Regions from separate parts of the Yinghuangia sp. YIM S10712 genome, predicted to be linked through region 3. Evidence: predicted binding sites of a transcription regulator. Region 3 holds the regulator's gene; each other region holds the start of a gene.

Region 1 (5,407 bases), on a different contig from region 3:
ACGGCGGAGCCGCGTTTCTTCACGGTCAGCGTGCCGATGCCGCGTTCCCGCACGACCGCCTTCAACTTCTTCAGGTTGAACGGCATGACATCGGTGAGCTCGTACGCGGCGGCGAACGGTGTCGGGACCAGCGTGTCGGCGGTGATGTACGCGATGGTCGGGTCGACGAGCGCGCCGCCGACCGCGTCCGCCACCTCGGCGACCAGATGCGCCCGGATGACCGCCCCGTCAGGCTCGTAGAGATAGCGCCTCACCGGACCGTCGGGCGCCTGGCGCACCGATGCGGCCCCGACCGCGTCGCCGCCCGGCAGCAGCGTCGCCCGAAGCGGCTCGCCGGCGAGACGGCCCCACCACAGGACCGCCTCCTTCACATCGCCCGCGTACGACACCCACTCCGCCGCCGTACCCTCCGGCACCGCCTCGTGCGGAATACCGGGCGCGACTTTCGCCGCGCCACACGGCACTCGCGCCGTGAGGGTCTCGACAAACGACAGCGGCGGCGAATACGCCTCAGGATCGAACACCCGCCCGCGTGCCGTTCGCCGCGCCGGGTCGACGAACACCGCGTCGAAGCCGGTGAGTTCGACCTCGCGTACATCCGCGCACCGCACCTCGACACGGCCCGCGACCCCCAGCGCCTCCGCGTTGGCCGCCGCGACCGCGCACGTGAGCGGATCCCGGTCCACGGCGACCACTCGAACACCGGTCCGCGCCAAGGCAACTGCGTCCGCCCCGATCCCACAGCACAGATCCGCGACCGTCCGCACTCCCGCCCCCGCGATCCGCCGAGCGCGATGTGCCGCGACCTCCGCCCGCGTCGCCTGCTCCACCCCGTCGGCGGTGAAGAACATGCGCGCGGCATCGTCCCCGAACTTCGCTCGCCCCCGCTGCCGCAACCGCGCCTGCCCCAACGCCGCGGCCACCAAGGCGGGCTCATGCTCCCGCCGCAACCGCGTCGCCCACGCCAACTCCTCCGCAACCTCGAAGTCAGCCAGCACATCAAGCAGTTCGCGCCCCTCGCACGTCAGCAGGCGAGAGAAGTCGGCAGTGTCCACACCCCATTGTCGACGCCGGCCCCACCGCCCAGGTCACTCCACCCCCGGTCACAGGGCGCGGAACGACGCCTTCACTTCCGGCCGGTCGAGTACCTCGACGAACATGACGACATCGTCCACGACGTCGAGGATGATCACGCCTTTCGCCGGGAGAAGGCAGATGTTGCGATGCCCAGAGCCGTACGCGCCTTCGGGCCGCGCGGCGGTGTCGAGTACGGGGAGCATGCTGACCCGGGCTTCACGCCGAGGGTCTACGCGCCTCTCGTGCCGCGGAGCCGCACGCGTACGAACACCGCAATCGATGAAGAGCTTCTGCGTGATCGCGGCCCACAGACGGCCCGGAAGCCCTGATCAGGGCCACCCGGCGGGCTCCGTCCCAGGCGCCACGGGGAATCGTGCGTTGGCACTCTAGTTGACGGAGTGCTAAGCGAAGCTTAGGGTCTGACATTGGCACTCTCCCTATGAGTGTGCCAACGCGACGGGCAGGTCCGGCACCCGCGACGACGGGCTTACCTGGTCGCCACCTGACAATTACCCCGTGAGATCTCCGAAGGGGGAGGTCGGATCGTGACGACCGCCAGCACCAAGGTTGCCATCAAGCCGCTTGAGGACCGCATTGTGGTCCAGACGCTCGAAGCCGAGCAGACCACGGCTTCGGGCCTGGTCATCCCGGACACGGCGAAGGAGAAGCCCCAGGAGGGCGTCGTCCTGGCCGTGGGCCCCGGCCGGTTCGAGGACGGCAACCGCCTGCCGCTCGACGTGAAGGTCGGCGACGTTGTCCTGTACAGCAAGTACGGCGGCACCGAGGTGAAGTACAACGGCGAGGAGTACCTCGTCCTCTCGGCGCGCGACGTTCTCGCGATCATCGAGAAGTGACATCGCGGTAACCGCGTAAGTCATCGACCCGCCCCGGGCACCCCGACTGGGGCGCCCGGGGCGGTGTCGTCGACGCGCCAACCCACAGCCAACGAGGGCGAAGGAAACAGAGGACTCACATCCCATGGCCAAGATTCTGCAGTTCGACGAGCACGCCCGCCGTTCGCTGGAGCGTGGCGTCAACGCGCTCGCGGACGCGGTCAAGGTGACGATCGGCCCCAAGGGCCGCAACGTCGTCATCGACAAGAAGTTCGGTGCGCCGACCATCACGAACGACGGCGTGACGATCGCCCGTGAGGTCGAGCTGGACGACCCGTACGAGAACCTCGGCGCGCAGCTCGCGAAGGAGGTGGCGACCAAGACCAACGACATCGCGGGTGACGGCACCACCACCGCGACGGTGCTCGCTCAGGCGCTGGTACGCGAGGGCCTGCGCAACGTCGCGGCGGGCGCGGCGCCGATGGACCTGAAGAAGGGCATCGACGCGGCGGTCAAGGCGGTCTCGGACGAGCTGCTCGGCACCGCGCGCGCGATCGACGGCAAGGAGGACATCGCCAACGTCGCCGCGCTGTCCGCGCAGGACCGCCAGATCGGCGAGCTGATCGCCGAGGCGATGGACAAGGTCGGCAAGGACGGTGTCATCACCGTCGAAGAGTCGAACACGATGGGCCTGGAGCTGGAGTTCACCGAGGGCCTCCAGTTCGACAAGGGCTACCTGTCGCCGTACATGGTCACCGACCAGGAGCGCATGGAAGCGGTCCTGGACGACCCGTACATCCTGATCAACCAGGGCAAGATCTCGGCGATCGCCGAGCTGCTGCCGATCCTGGAGAAGGTCATCCAGGCGGGTGGCAACAAGCCGCTGCTGATCGTCGCCGAGGACATCGAGGGCGAGGCGCTGTCCACCCTCGTCGTCAACAAGATCCGCGGCACGTTCAACGCCGTCGCGGTCAAGGCCCCCGGCTTCGGCGACCGCCGCAAGGCGATGCTGGAGGACATGGCCATCCTGACCGGCGGCCAGGTCATCGCCCCCGAGGTCGGTCTGAAGCTGGACCAGGTCGGGCTTGAGGTCCTGGGCACGGCGCGCCGCGTCACGATCACCAAGGACGCCACCACGGTCGTCGACGGTGCCGGCGCGTCCGACCAGATCGCCGACCGCGTCCGCCAGATCAAGGCCGAGATCGAGAACACCGACTCCGACTGGGACCGCGAGAAGCTCCAGGAGCGCCTCGCGAAGCTGGCCGGCGGTGTGTGCGTGATCCGCGTGGGCGCGGCCACCGAGGTCGAGCTCAAGGAGAAGAAGCACCGCCTGGAGGACGCGGTCTCCGCGACCCGCGCGGCCATCGAGGAAGGCATCGTCGCCGGCGGCGGCGCCGCACTCGTGCACGCTTCCTCGGTGCTGGCGGAGAACCTGGGCCACACCGGCGACGTCGCGACCGGTGTCGCGGTCGTGCGCCGCGCGACCGTCGAGCCGCTGCGCTGGATCGCCGAGAACGCGGGCCTTGAGGGCTACGTCATCGTCAACAAGGTGCAGGAGCTTGAGGTCGGCCACGGCTACAACGCGGCCACCGGCGAGTACGGCGACCTGCTCAAGGCCGGCGTCATCGACCCGGTCAAGGTCACCCGCTCCGCGCTGCAGAACGCCGCGTCGATCGCGTCGCTGCTGCTGACCACGGAGTCGCTGGTCGTCGAGAAGCCGGCCGAGCCGGAGTCGGCCGGGCACGGCCACAGCCACGGCGGCCACGGGCACAGCCACTGAGCCTCGTCGCCGCGAGTCAGTCGATCGATGATGTGATCAGAGCGACGCTCGGAGACGTTCGGCACTGATCGATCGTCGATGAAATGATCATTTTCGATCATTCGGGCCCGGTCCCCCTCTCCTGGGGGGCCGGGCCCGAGCCATGTCGTCGGCGCCCGTCCGCACGGCCGCCGACGGTCCGGATCCCGGACCGCGGTCGTCCGGGCTCCGCCGCCCGAGCGCATGCCGTGGGGCGAGGAAGCCCCACGAGTGGGGCCGCGCCGCCGCGTTGGCGGCCGAACGATCACGCCATCGGTCTTTCCGTTCGCAGCGGATGTCTGCAACAGTGCGGCGTGACACAGGAGCTGACGGTCCGTCAGTAATCATGGCGAAGCGCCGCCATGCGGCAGCGATCGAGGGAGCACGATGGGCACGTACGCGATCACCGGCGCGGCGTCGGGCATCGGCGCCGCAACCAAAGCCCGCCTGGAAGCGGACGGCCACCGTGTCATCGGCGTCGACCTGCGCGACAGCGACGTGGACGCGGACCTGTCCACGCCCGAGGGCCGCGCCGAGGCGGTCGCCGGCATCGCCGCGGCGGCCGACGGCTCTCTCGACGGTTTCGTGCCCTTCGCAGGCCTTGCAGCCGCCACCGGACGGCCGGGGTCGCAGATGGTGTCGGTCAATTACTTCGGCGCCGTCGAGGTTCTGGAGGGCGTACGCCCTCTCCTCGCCGCCGCCGAACACCCGTCGGCCGTGCTGGTGAGCTCGAACTCCACGACATGCCAGCCGAATTGGCCGGTCGAGCTGGCCGAACTATGCCTCGCCGGCGACGAGGCGGCGGCACGAGAGGTGGCCGACGCGGATCCGCTCGGGAGCTATCCGGCAGCCAAGGCCGCGCTCGCCTACTACGCACGCACCAAGAGCGTCGCCGCGGAGTGGATCGGCCAGGGAATCCGGCTCAACGCCATCGCCCCCGGCCTGATCGAGACGCCGATGACGGCCGCCGGCAGGACCGACCCGCTGACGGCGGAGGGGATGAAGATGTACCCCCTGCCGATCGGTCGCGGCGGGAACCCGGCGGAGATCGCGGGGCTCACCGCGTTCCTGCTCGGCCCGGAGTCGACGTACTTCGTCGGCTCCGTTCTCTTCTGCGACGGCGGTACGGACGCGCTCCTGCGCGCCAAGGATTGGCCCGCCGCATGGGAGTTGGACTTGTCCGCGTTTCGCGCGTGAGCGCCGCCGGGCGGCCGTCCTGAGAAACCCGTCAACCGCGACACGCCCCAGCAGAACAGCGGTGACCCTGCCCCGGGTCTCACCGGCGCGGGGTCACCGCTGTCTGTCGGTCGAACTGCCTTGTTCGGCCTGCTGTGTTCAGCCCGCCGCGGTCACGTCGGTCCGGTTGAGCATGCGACGTCGCCCGTCCATCTCGACGCGGTCGTCCTCGGTGAGTCCGCCCCAGACACCGTACGGTTCTCGCACGGTAAGGGCGTGTTGCGCGCACTGCACACGGACTGGACAACGTCGGCACACTTCCTTGGCCGCCGCCTCTCGTGCGACTCTCGCCGCACCGCGCTCGCCCTCCGGGTGGAAGAACAGCGCGCTGTCGACCCCCCGGCAGGCGGCGGAGAGCTGCCAGTCCCACAGATCGGCGTTGGGGCCGGGAAGCCGTGAGAAATCAGCCATGAGTCGTCCCTCGTATTCAGGGGCAATTGCAAGGTCGTTCTGCTGCCGGCAC
Region 2 (5,407 bases), on a different contig from region 3:
GAGTTCGGGCCAGTACATGTTCAGCAGGGGCCGCGCGACCAGTTCGGTCACCCGGCCGCCGCCGGCCGGGACGACGGTGTCGCCGATCTCCAGCGGCCGGTCGTACATGGCCTTGACGAGCTGCACGGACGGGTCGGTCAGCATCGGGCCGAGGATGCCGGACACGAAGGCGGCGGAGAAGTCGCGCAGGTCGGCGTCGATGAAGCAGACGATGTCGCCGCTCGTGACCAGGAGCGACCGCCACAGCACCTCGCCTTTGCCGCGCAGCGCGGGCACGCGCGGGAGGATGTCGTCGCGGTGTACGACGCGCGCGCCGGCCCGGGCGGCGGCCTCGGCGGTGCGGTCGGTGGAGCCCGAGTCGACCACCACGAGCTCGTCGACCAGGGGGTACCGGTCCATGAGCTCGGAGCGGATGGCGTGCACGATGGCGCCCACGGTCCGCTCCTCGTCGAGGGCGGGGAGGACCACGCTGACGCGGCTTGCCGGGGCGGCGCGTTTGGCCTCCCACAGCATCGGCACCGGCCAGTCGGCGGCGGTCGAGGACCGGCGGTCCAGCCAGCGGCTCACCTCGGGCAGCACTTTCGGGTTCCCCTGTCGTCTCGTTCAGTTGCCGTGCACTGTGTCATGTGTACGTTTCGTACGTGTTTTCGTGCACGTGCGGTGCCGTGGCCTCTGACGTGCGCGTCTGCGGGACTCTGCGGGACATCGTCTCGCGGGTCGGACGCCGATGATCGACCGGCTACCGGTTCGGTTACAGTCTTGGTCACGAGATACGACGATCGCATGTCGGCTCGGACAAACGCGGCGCGGCTGCCGGGTTGCCCTTCGGGGGGCCGGTGGCGCTCTGCCGCCATAGAGCTCATCCAGAGGGGCAGAGGGAACGGCCCGTTGAAGCCCCGGCAACCATCCGATTTCGGACACCCATGTGCGTCGCACGCGGGGCCCCCGACGGACTGGTGCCAAGTCCGGCCTGCGGGGACCCCCGTGGGGAAGATGAGGAGAGAGGCCTCGCTCACATGGCTGTGATCGCACAAACCCTGACCCTCGCGCCCGGCGCCTTCGGCCCCGCTGTCGCTTTGTCCTGCCGCGAATGCGGCGAGCGGTACGACCTGGGCCCGAAGTTCGCGTGTGAGGTCTGTTTCGGGCCGCTGGAGGTCGCGTACGACTTCTCCGGCGGCGTCACGCGCGAGCAGATCGCGGCCGGTCCGAACAACATCTGGCGGTACGCGCCGCTGCTTCCGGTACCGGCCGACGTCGCGGCCAAGCCCAACCTGAACCCCGGCTTCACCAAGCTCGTGGAAGCCCGCAACCTGGGCCGCGAGCTGGGCATCAAGGACCTGTACGTCAAGGACGACTCCGGCAACCCGACGCACTCCTTCAAGGACCGTGTCGTGGCGATCGCCGTCGAGGCGGCCCGCAACTTCGGCTTCACGACCCTCTCGTGCTCGTCGACCGGCAACCTGGCCGGCGCGGTGGCCGCGGCTTCCGCGCGGGCGGGGCTGCGCTCGTGCGTGTTCATCCCGGCCGACCTGGAGGCCGGGAAGGTCCTGACGGCCGCGGCGTACGGCGGCAACCTGGTCGCGATCGAGGGCACCTACGACGACGTCAACCGCTTCTGCTCGGAGCTCATCGGCGACACCGCCGGCGAGGGCTGGGGCTTCGTCAACGTGAACCTGCGGCCGTACTACGGCGAGGGCTCCAAGACGCTGGCGTTCGAGATCGCCGAGCAGCTGGGGTGGCGCCTGCCCGAGCAGATCGTCGTGCCGATCGCGTCGGGATCGCAGCTCACCAAGATCGACAAGGGCTTCCGTGAGCTGATCAAGCTCGGGTTGGTCGAGGACACCCCGTACAAGGTGTTCGGCGCGCAGGCCGAGGGCTGCTCGCCGGTGTCGGCGGCGTGGAAGGCCGGGCACGATGTGATCCGCCCCGTCAAGCCGAACACGATCGCCAAGTCGCTGGCGATCGGCAACCCGGCGGACGGCCCGTACGTGCTGGACGTGTGCAAGCGCACCGGCGGCGCGGTCGAGGACGTGGACGACGGGCGCGTGGTCGAGGCGATCAAGCTGCTCGCGCGGACCGAGGGCATCTTCGGCGAGACCGCGGGCGGCGTGACGGTCGGCTGCCTGCAGAAGCTGGTCGAGACCGGGCAGCTCGACCCGGAGGCCACCACGGTCGTCCTCAACACCGGTGACGGCCTCAAGACGCTGGACGCCATCGAGTCGACCACGGGCGTGTCCGCGACCATCCGTCCGAGTCTCGACGCGTTCCGCGAAGCCGGGCTGGCCTGAACCGGCGTACATCCGCTCCACGCAACCCCGCCGTCTCCACAAGAACCGCCGACCCGGCGGCCGGCCGCTGATCGCCGGGGGATCACCCGAAAGGTTGGGTCAAACCATGAGTGTTTCCGTCCGAATCCCGACGATTCTGCGCACGTACACCGGCGGCGAGGCCGAGGTGACGGCCGACGGCGCCACGCTCGCCGAGGTCATCGAGTCGCTGGAGAAGTCCTACCCGGGCATCGCCGCGCGTGTGCTTGACGACCAGGGCAAGCTGCGGCGGTTCGTGAACGTGTATGTGAACGACGACGACGTGCGTTTCGCGGACGGCCTCCAGACGGCCACCCCGGACGGCGCGAACGTCTCGGTGATCCCGGCCGTCGCGGGCGGTTGTTGAGAGCTGTCCGTCGCCGGAAAACGCAGAAGTCCGCCGCGCGAAGTCGCGCGGCGGACTTTTTTCATGATCGATAGTCGGGGGCCGGGAACGCGGGCGGGAAGCGATGAATCGGAAGGACCGATTCCGTGGAAGCGGGATGAAGCGTGGCCTCTACAACCGCATTTACCGGAGATGTCGCGGCAAGAGCCGCACAATCCCGTGGTCGAGATCACATCCGATATGTACCTTTTATTGCTTTCCTCCAGTGGTGTAATGCGCCATTACTCACGTGATAGGACTATATGTCTCTTTTATTCTCGTGGGATTTCTCGTCCGTTTGACCTGTTGCGTCGACCGCCCATGCGGATACATTCAGCCGCGGTCGGACGGTTCCACGTACTGCTCTGGTGCGCGGCAACAACTCGCGAACCTGCTTGCCCTGTGCTGACTTCACTCAGTGGGTCAAGAAGTAAGCGAACGACCCGGAGCTGCGGCGCGCAGTTTCCGTGAAAGGGCCAGTAACAGGGGAGTTAGGAATGGCTCAGGGCACCGTCAAGTGGTTCAACGCGGAGAAGGGGTACGGCTTCATCGCGGTCGACGGTGGTGCGGACGTTTTCGTCCACTACAGCGCGATCCAGATGGACGGGTACCGGACGCTTGAGGAAGGACAGCGGGTCGAGTTCGAGATCTCGCAGGGGCAGAAGGGCCCGCAGGCGGACATGGTCCGAGTGACCGGCTGAGCCTCAGACGCGTTCTGACCGGCTGAGCCTGTTCACCGCTCTTCTGGGACTGCTCTTCTTCTTGCGCGTGTGCGCCGAGGCCCGGTCTCCCGGTTGGGGAGGCCGGGCCTCGGCGTGTCCGACCGCAGGTCGGAGGGGGTGGCGCGGGTGGCCGCTTGCACTCGACCTACCCGAGTGCTAATCATTGGCGTTAGCACTCTGGATGTGAGAGTGACAAAGGACCGGGCAGATGAGGTCCGGAGGCCGTGGGGGAAGGATCCCCGCGGAGCCGGATCGGCCGTCGCGGGCGTCGGCTCGGGTTCTTCAGCATCCACCCCGTTCTGGGAGGACCTCACCACATGGCCAAGATCATCGCGTTCGACGAGGAAGCGCGTCGCGGCCTCGAGCGCGGGATGAACCAGCTCGCCGACGCCGTCAAGGTCACGCTGGGCCCCAAGGGCCGCAACGTCGTGCTCGAGAAGAAGTGGGGTGCGCCCACCATCACCAACGATGGTGTGAGCATCGCCAAGGAGATCGAGCTGGAGGACCCGTACGAGAAGATCGGCGCCGAGCTGGTCAAGGAGGTCGCGAAGAAGACGGACGACGTCGCCGGTGACGGTACGACGACCGCGACCGTCCTCGCCCAGGCGCTCGTACGCGAGGGTCTTCGGAACGTCGCCGCCGGCGCCAACCCGATGGCCCTCAAGCGCGGCATCGAGAAGGCCGTCGAGGCCGTCTCGGAGCAGCTTCTCAACCTTGCGAAGGACGTCGAGACCAAGGAGCAGATCGCTTCGACGGCCTCCATCTCCGCCGCCGACCCGCAGATCGGCGAGATGATCGCCGAGGCGATGGACAAGGTCGGCAAGGAAGGCGTCATCACCGTCGAGGAGAGCAACACCTTCGGTCTGGAGCTGGAGCTCACCGAGGGCATGCGCTTCGACAAGGGTTACATCTCGCCCTACTTCTCCACCGACCCGGAGCGTATGGAGGCCGTCCTCGACGACCCGTACATCCTGATCGTCAACAGCAAGATCTCGTCGGTGAAGGACCTGCTCCCGCTGCTGGAGAAGGTCATGCAGGGCGGCAAGCCGCTCGCGATCATCGCCGAGGACGTCGAGGGCGAGGCCCTGGCCACCCTCGTCGTCAACAAGATCCGCGGCACCTTCAAGTCCGTCGCGGTCAAGGCCCCCGGCTTCGGCGACCGCCGCAAGGCCATGCTGGGCGACATCGCCATCCTCACCGGTGGCCAGGTCATCAGCGAGGAGGTCGGCCTCAAGCTGGAGAACGCCGGGCTGGAGCTGCTGGGCCGCGCGCGCAAGGTCGTCGTCACCAAGGACGAGACCACCATCGTCGACGGTGCCGGTGACTCGGACCAGGTCGCGGGCCGCGTGAACCAGATCCGCGCCGAGATCGAGCAGTCGGACTCCGACTACGACCGCGAGAAGCTCCAGGAGCGCCTCGCCAAGCTCGCCGGCGGCGTCGCCGTCATCAAGGCGGGCGCGGCCACCGAGGTCGAGCTCAAGGAGCGCAAGCACCGCATCGAGGACGCGGTGCGCAACGCCAAGGCCGCCGTCGAGGAGGGCATCGTCGCCGGTGGTGGCGTGGCCCTGCTCCAGGCGTCCCAGGCCGCGTTCGAGAAGTTCGACCTGGAGGGCGACGAGGCCACCGGTGCCGCGATCGTCAAGCTGGCCGTCGAGGCCCCGCTGAAGCAGATCGCGGTCAACGCCGGCCTTGAGGGCGGCGTCGTGGTCGAGAAGGTGCGCAACCTCACCCCGGGCCACGGCCTCAACGCCGCGACCGGCGACTACGTCGACCTGGTCGCCGAGGGCATCATCGACCCGGCCAAGGTCACGCGCTCCGCGCTGCAGAACGCGGCCTCCATCGCCGCGCTCTTCCTCACCACCGAGGCTGTCATCGCCGACAAGCCGGAGAAGAACGCCGCTCCGGCCGGCGGCGCGCCGGACATGGGCGGCATGGACTTCTGATCCCGCCAGGACCAGCGGTCCCGCGTCGGCCCCTCGGGGCTGACGCGAGCC
Region 3 (5,407 bases):
GCCCGGTGACCAGCACATCACCGCCGTATGGCCCGCCCGCCACCTCGGCGGCGATGCGGTTCTCCTTCGACCCCGGCACCAAGTGGTCGACCAGCACGCCCAGCCGCCGTCCCGGTCCGGGGCGGAACTCGCGTACGACGTCCGGGAGATGGTCCACGCCCTCCAGACACTCCACCACGACGCCCTCGATGCGCAGGTCGTCTCCCCACACCCGCTCGACGAGCTCGGCGTCGTGCCGCCCTTCGACGTAGATGCGCCCGGCCCGGGCCACTCGCGCGCGGGCGTCCGGCACCGCGAGCGAGCCCGAAGCCGTCCGCGCCGAGCGGGTCGGAGCCGTGTGCGAGACCACCGGCCGCACCAGCGTCACCACGACCCCGTCGACCATGAAGCCGCGCGGCTCCATCGGGAACACCCGGTGGGCGCCGTGCCGGTCCTCCAGCGTCACCGTGAAGCCCTCCGGGGTCTTCTCCACACGCACGACGGCACCGCAGAACCCCGTCTCCACCTCTTCGACCACCAGATCCCGGACGGCCTCGACCTCGGGAACGGGCGCGGGCTTCTTCCACGGCGGGGTCAGGTCGGGGCCGTAACTCCTGCTGCGCATGGCAGACGACGCTAGCGGGCCGCCCGCGTTCACCCGTTCAGGCGCGCCGGGCGGAACCCGGGGCGAGGTCCAGCAGGTGATAGCCGCGCGTCACGGCGGCGGTGACCGCAGGGGCGTCCCACGGCCAGGCACCGCGTGCCACGGCCTCCTCGACCGAGCGCCCCCGGGCGTGCCAGCGCCGTATCTCGGCGGCCACACCGGCGATCTCGCGTCGCTGTTCGTCGGCGAACACGGTGTCGACCATCTCGCCGTGGCCCGGGAGAACGCCCCGGACCCCGCCCGTGTCGTCCGGCCCGTCCGCGTCGCCCGCCGCCAGGCAAGCGATGTCCAGCGCCCCGCGGATCGCGTCCGGCCACGTGAACGGAAACGAGTCGGGGCCACAGGCCGGCGGCCCCGACTGCTCGACCAGGTCGCCGGCCACCACGAGGCCGCAGTGCGGCACGTACACCACAAGATCGGCGCAGGTGTGCGCCCCGTCCGGGACCGCCTCCAGCACCAGCGACCGGTCACTGCCCACCGCGTACACCTCGGCTCCTCCGCGGGTGACCAGCCGGGTCGGCGGCACGATCCGCACGGCGGCCATGTCCGCCTCCGGCATCCCGAAGCGCACAGCGTCGGTGCGTCCCTCTTCGCCCCGGATCCGCAGATAGTCCGGCAGTGCTTCGTGACCGATCACACACGCGTCCGGAAACTGCCGCAGAACCTCGGCGTTGCCGTAGCAGTGGTCGAAGTGACCGTGCGTGTTGACCACGGCCAGCGCGCGGTACGGCAGGTCGTGCGCCTCCAGGGCCGCCGCAAGCCCGGCGAGCAGCAGACGCGTCTCGCGCTCGTACGAGCCGGTGTCGATCAGCGCGAAGCCGTCGCGCCCCGCGACAGCGGTCACATTCAGCTTCAGCGCGGGCACCTGCGCCACGAAAACGCCTGGTCCGACAGGCCGCCAGGGGTCACAGCCGATGTGTTCCGCATGTACCATCCGTCGACCCTTGCACAGACGGCAGGGTACGGACCGAACGGCGTCACCGTACACTGGCACTCCAGGCAGACGAGTGCCAGGCAGGTCAGGGAGGTGCGCAGGTGCTCGACGACCGCAAGCTCGACGTGTTGCGCGCCATCGTGCAGGACTACGTCGCCACCCATGAGCCCGTCGGATCGAAGGCGCTCGCGGAACGGCACAACCTCGGGGTGTCCCCGGCGACGATCCGCAACGACATGGCGGCGTTGGAGGAAGAGGGCTACATCGCCCAGCCTCACACCAGCGCGGGGCGCGTACCCACCGACAAGGGCTACCGGCTCTTCGTCGACCGGCTCGCCGGGATCAAGCCCCTCTCCACTCCGGAGCGCCGTGCGATCCAGCTCTTCCTGGACGGCGCCGTCGACCTCGACGACGTCGTGGGACGCACCGTCCGCCTGCTCGCGCAGCTCACCCACCAGGTCGCGGTCGTGCAGTACCCGTCGCTGACCCGCTCCACGATCCGCCACGTCGAGTTGCTCACACTCGCCCCGACGCGGATCATGCTCGTCCTCATCACCAACACCGGCCGGGTCGAGCAGCGCGTCATCGAGGGCCCCGAACCGGTCGGCGAGAACCTCCTCGCCGATCTGCGCGCCCGCATCAACAGCATCGTGGTCGGCAAGCGCTTCGCCGACGTCGCGCAACTCGTCCAGGACCTCGGCGAGTCCTTCACCGCCGAGGACCGGCCGATCGTCACCACCGTCCTGGCCACATTGCTCGATACCCTGGTGGAGCAGCAGGAAGAACGAGTCGTCCTCGCGGGAACCGCCAACCTCACCCGGTTCGGCACCGATTTCCCGATGACGATCCGCCCGGTGCTCGAAGCCCTGGAGGAGCACGTCGTGCTCCTGCGTCTGCTCGGTGAGGCCACCGAGCCGGCGATGGTGGTGCGTATCGGGCACGAGAACATGCACGAAGGGCTGGCCGCCACCTCGGTGGTGTCCGTCGGGTACGGCAGCGGCGACGAAGCCCTCGCCAAACTCGGCGTGCTCGGGCCGACCAGGATGGACTACCCCGGAACGATGGGAGCGGTACGCGCCGTGGCACGGTACGTCGGACAGATTCTCGCGGAGTCGTAGTTGACCACTGATTACTACGAAGTCCTGGGTGTTCGGCGCGATGCCACGCCTGAGGAGATCAAGAAGGCCTTCCGCCGCCTGGCCCGCGAACTTCACCCGGATGTGAATCCGGACCCGAAGACGCAGGAGCGCTTCAAGGAGATCAACGCGGCCTACGAGGTCCTGTCCGATCCGCAGAAGCGCCAGATGTACGACCTCGGCGGCGACCCGCTCGGGAACCCGGCCGCCGGCGCCGGAGGCGGCTTCGGCGCGGGCTTCGGCTTCAGCGACATCATGGACGCGTTCTTCGGCCAGGCCAGCCAGCGCGGACCGCGCTCGCGGACGCGGCGCGGCCAGGACGCCATGATCCGCATCGAGGTGCAGTTGGAGGAGGCGGCGTTCGGCACGACCCGGGAGATCCAGGTCGACACCGCCGTCACCTGCAACACGTGCAACGGCGAGGGCGCGGCCCCCGGCACCACCGCCCAGACCTGCGACATGTGCCGTGGCCGCGGCGAGGTCAGCCAGGTCACCCGGTCCTTCCTCGGCCAGGTCATGACGTCGCGGCCGTGTCCGCAGTGCCAGGGCTTCGGCACGGTCGTGCCGAGCCCGTGCCCGGAGTGCGCGGGCGACGGGCGGGTCCGGGCGCGGCGCACACTTACCGTCAAGATCCCGGCCGGCGTCGACTCCGGCACCCGCATCCAGCTCGCCGGCGAAGGCGAGGTCGGACCGGGCGGCGGCCCCGCGGGTGACCTTTACGTCGAGATCTCCGAGGTTCCGCACCCCACCTTCCAGCGGCGCGGCGACGACCTGCACTGCACGGTGACGCTCCCGATGACCGCGGCGGCGCTGGGCACCAAGGTTCCGCTGGAGACCCTGGACGGCGTCGCCGAGATCGACATCCGACCGGGCACCCAGTCCGGCCAGTCGATCCCGCTGCACGGCAGAGGCATCACCCACCTGCGCGGCGGCGGCAGAGGCGACCTCATCGTGCACGTCGAGGTGCAGACGCCGACCAAGCTCGACCCCGAGCAGGAGGAGCTGCTGCGCAGGCTCGCCAAGCTGCGCGCCGAGGAGCGCCCGCAGGGACAGTTCTCACCGGGCCAGCAAGGGCTGTTCTCCCGCTTGAAGGACGCGTTCAACGGCCGGTAGCCGCGAGGGCCGGGGCGCGGGGCGGCTTCGTCCCGCGGACGCGAACTTCCGTACGAACCACCGGAGTGCTTCATGAGCGCCCCCGTCTTCCTCAGCGACGACCCGGCCCTGCGCACCGGTCGCAGGGTCGTGCTGGACGGGTCCGAGGGACGGCACGCCGTCACCGTCCGCCGCCTCACCGTCGGCGAGGACATCGTGCTCACCGACGGGCACGGCCTGTCCGTGCGCGGCACGGTCGCGGTCGTCGAGGGCAAGGACACCTTGCACGTCGACGTCCTTGAGCGCGCCGAGGAACCGCCGCCCGCGCCGCGTCTCGTCCTCGTGCAGGCGTTGCCCAAGGGCGACCGCGGCGAGCTCGCCGTCGAGACGATGACCGAAGTGGGCGTCGACGTGATCGTGCCGTGGGCGGCCGCGCGCTGCGTCACGCAGTGGCGGGGGGACCGCGGTGCCAAGTCCCTGGCGAAGTGGCGGGCGACCGCCCGCGAGGCGGGCAAGCAGGCCCGGCGCGTGCATCTGCCCGAGGTCACCGAGCTCATGACGACCCGTCAGGTCGCACAACTGCTTCGCACGGCCGCGCTCGCCGGTGTTCTCCACGAGGCGGCGAGCGAACCGCTCGCGGCGCTGGACGTGCCCGGCGAGGGAGACCTTGTGCTGGTGGTGGGCCCGGAAGGCGGCGTCGCGCCGGAGGAGCTGGCGGCGTTCGCGGAGGCGGGGGCCGGGGCCTACCGGCTCGGCCCGACCGTGCTGCGCACGTCCACGGCGGGAGTATCGGCGGCTTCTGTGGTCATGGCCCGTTCGGGGCGCTGGGCCTGACCCGCCGGCCGATAGCATCGCGCCGAACCGTGACTCACGAGGAGGTACACATGGCGGCCGGGGAACCCGAGGCGGACTGCCTGTTCTGCAAGATCGTCGCGGGCGACGTCCCCGCCACGGTCGTACGCGAGACGAAGGACGTCATCGCGTTCGCCGACATCAACCCGCAGGCGCCCGTCCACATCCTGGTTATCCCGCGCGCGCATTACCAGAACGCCGGCGAACTGGGCGTGATCGAGCCGGAGTTGGCCGGCACGCTCCTCGCCGAGGCGGCCGCCGTCGCGGCCGACGAGGGCCTCGACGAGAACGGATACCGACTGGTCTTCAACACCGGCGCCGGGGCCGGGCAGACGGTATTCCACGTCCACGCACACCTGCTCGGCGGCCGCGGCCTCAACTGGCCGCCCGGATAAGCCGGAACGCACGCGCGACGCGGCGCGTCGGTCACACGGACCGGACGTCCACGTTTCTGCCGTCCGGGTCCCGGACCACGTGCCGACCCGGCGGCAGCGCACCACCGTGCACCGTGAAGCCCAGGCGTACGGCCCCGGTCACGCGCGCCGGCGTGGCCGGATAAATCTCGAACACGCCGCCGTCGGCCAGGACGGCCGCGTGGTGCTCCGGGCCCTCGCCGTGCCGCTCGCGCGTGAACTCCAGGCCCAGCCCGGTGTAGAAGTCGACGCACGCGGCGACCCGCGTCGTGTGGATGACGAGCAGATGCATCCGCGCCTCGGCCATGGCGCGAGCGTACCGGCGCGTTCGGCGGGC

What was found. The regulator HrcA, encoded in region 3, represses chaperone genes, less so after heat shock. The targets are predictions, from matches to a motif close to TTNGCACTCNGNNNNNCNGAGTGCNAA.
Region 1: a site for HrcA is predicted at 1,456-1,482, ahead of groES (co-chaperone GroES). Genes of this name have one in related genera too.
Region 2: a site for HrcA is predicted at 3,547-3,573, ahead of groL (chaperonin GroEL). Genes of this name have one in related genera too.

The regions. Positions count from the first base shown of each region.
Region 1 covers NZ_JBPKBI010000001.1:777,825-783,231, forward strand. Annotated here, with positions in the region: gene ACRX5W_RS03730 (class I SAM-dependent methyltransferase) at 1-1,055, opposite strand, end outside; gene ACRX5W_RS03735 (hypothetical protein) at 1,104-1,280, opposite strand; gene groES (co-chaperone GroES) at 1,623-1,931, shown strand; gene groL (chaperonin GroEL) at 2,056-3,690, shown strand; gene ACRX5W_RS03750 (SDR family oxidoreductase) at 4,096-4,905, shown strand; gene ACRX5W_RS03755 (WhiB family transcriptional regulator) at 5,044-5,355, opposite strand.
Region 2 covers NZ_JBPKBI010000001.1:462,330-467,736, forward strand. Annotated here, with positions in the region: gene ACRX5W_RS02205 (glucosyl-3-phosphoglycerate synthase) at 1-579, opposite strand, end outside; SAM riboswitch class I at 857-1,000, shown strand; gene thrC (threonine synthase) at 1,017-2,288, shown strand; gene ACRX5W_RS02215 (ubiquitin-like small modifier protein 1) at 2,395-2,673, shown strand; gene ACRX5W_RS02220 (cold-shock protein) at 3,189-3,392, shown strand; gene groL (chaperonin GroEL) at 3,731-5,356, shown strand.
Region 3 covers NZ_JBPKBI010000002.1:397,541-402,947, forward strand. Annotated here, with positions in the region: gene ACRX5W_RS07185 (DUF3097 family protein) at 1-604, opposite strand, end outside; gene ACRX5W_RS07190 (MBL fold metallo-hydrolase) at 642-1,517, opposite strand; gene hrcA (heat-inducible transcriptional repressor HrcA) at 1,679-2,695, shown strand; gene dnaJ (molecular chaperone DnaJ) at 2,696-3,826, shown strand; gene ACRX5W_RS07205 (16S rRNA (uracil(1498)-N(3))-methyltransferase) at 3,899-4,639, shown strand; gene ACRX5W_RS07210 (histidine triad nucleotide-binding protein) at 4,690-5,052, shown strand; gene ACRX5W_RS07215 (VOC family protein) at 5,084-5,377, opposite strand.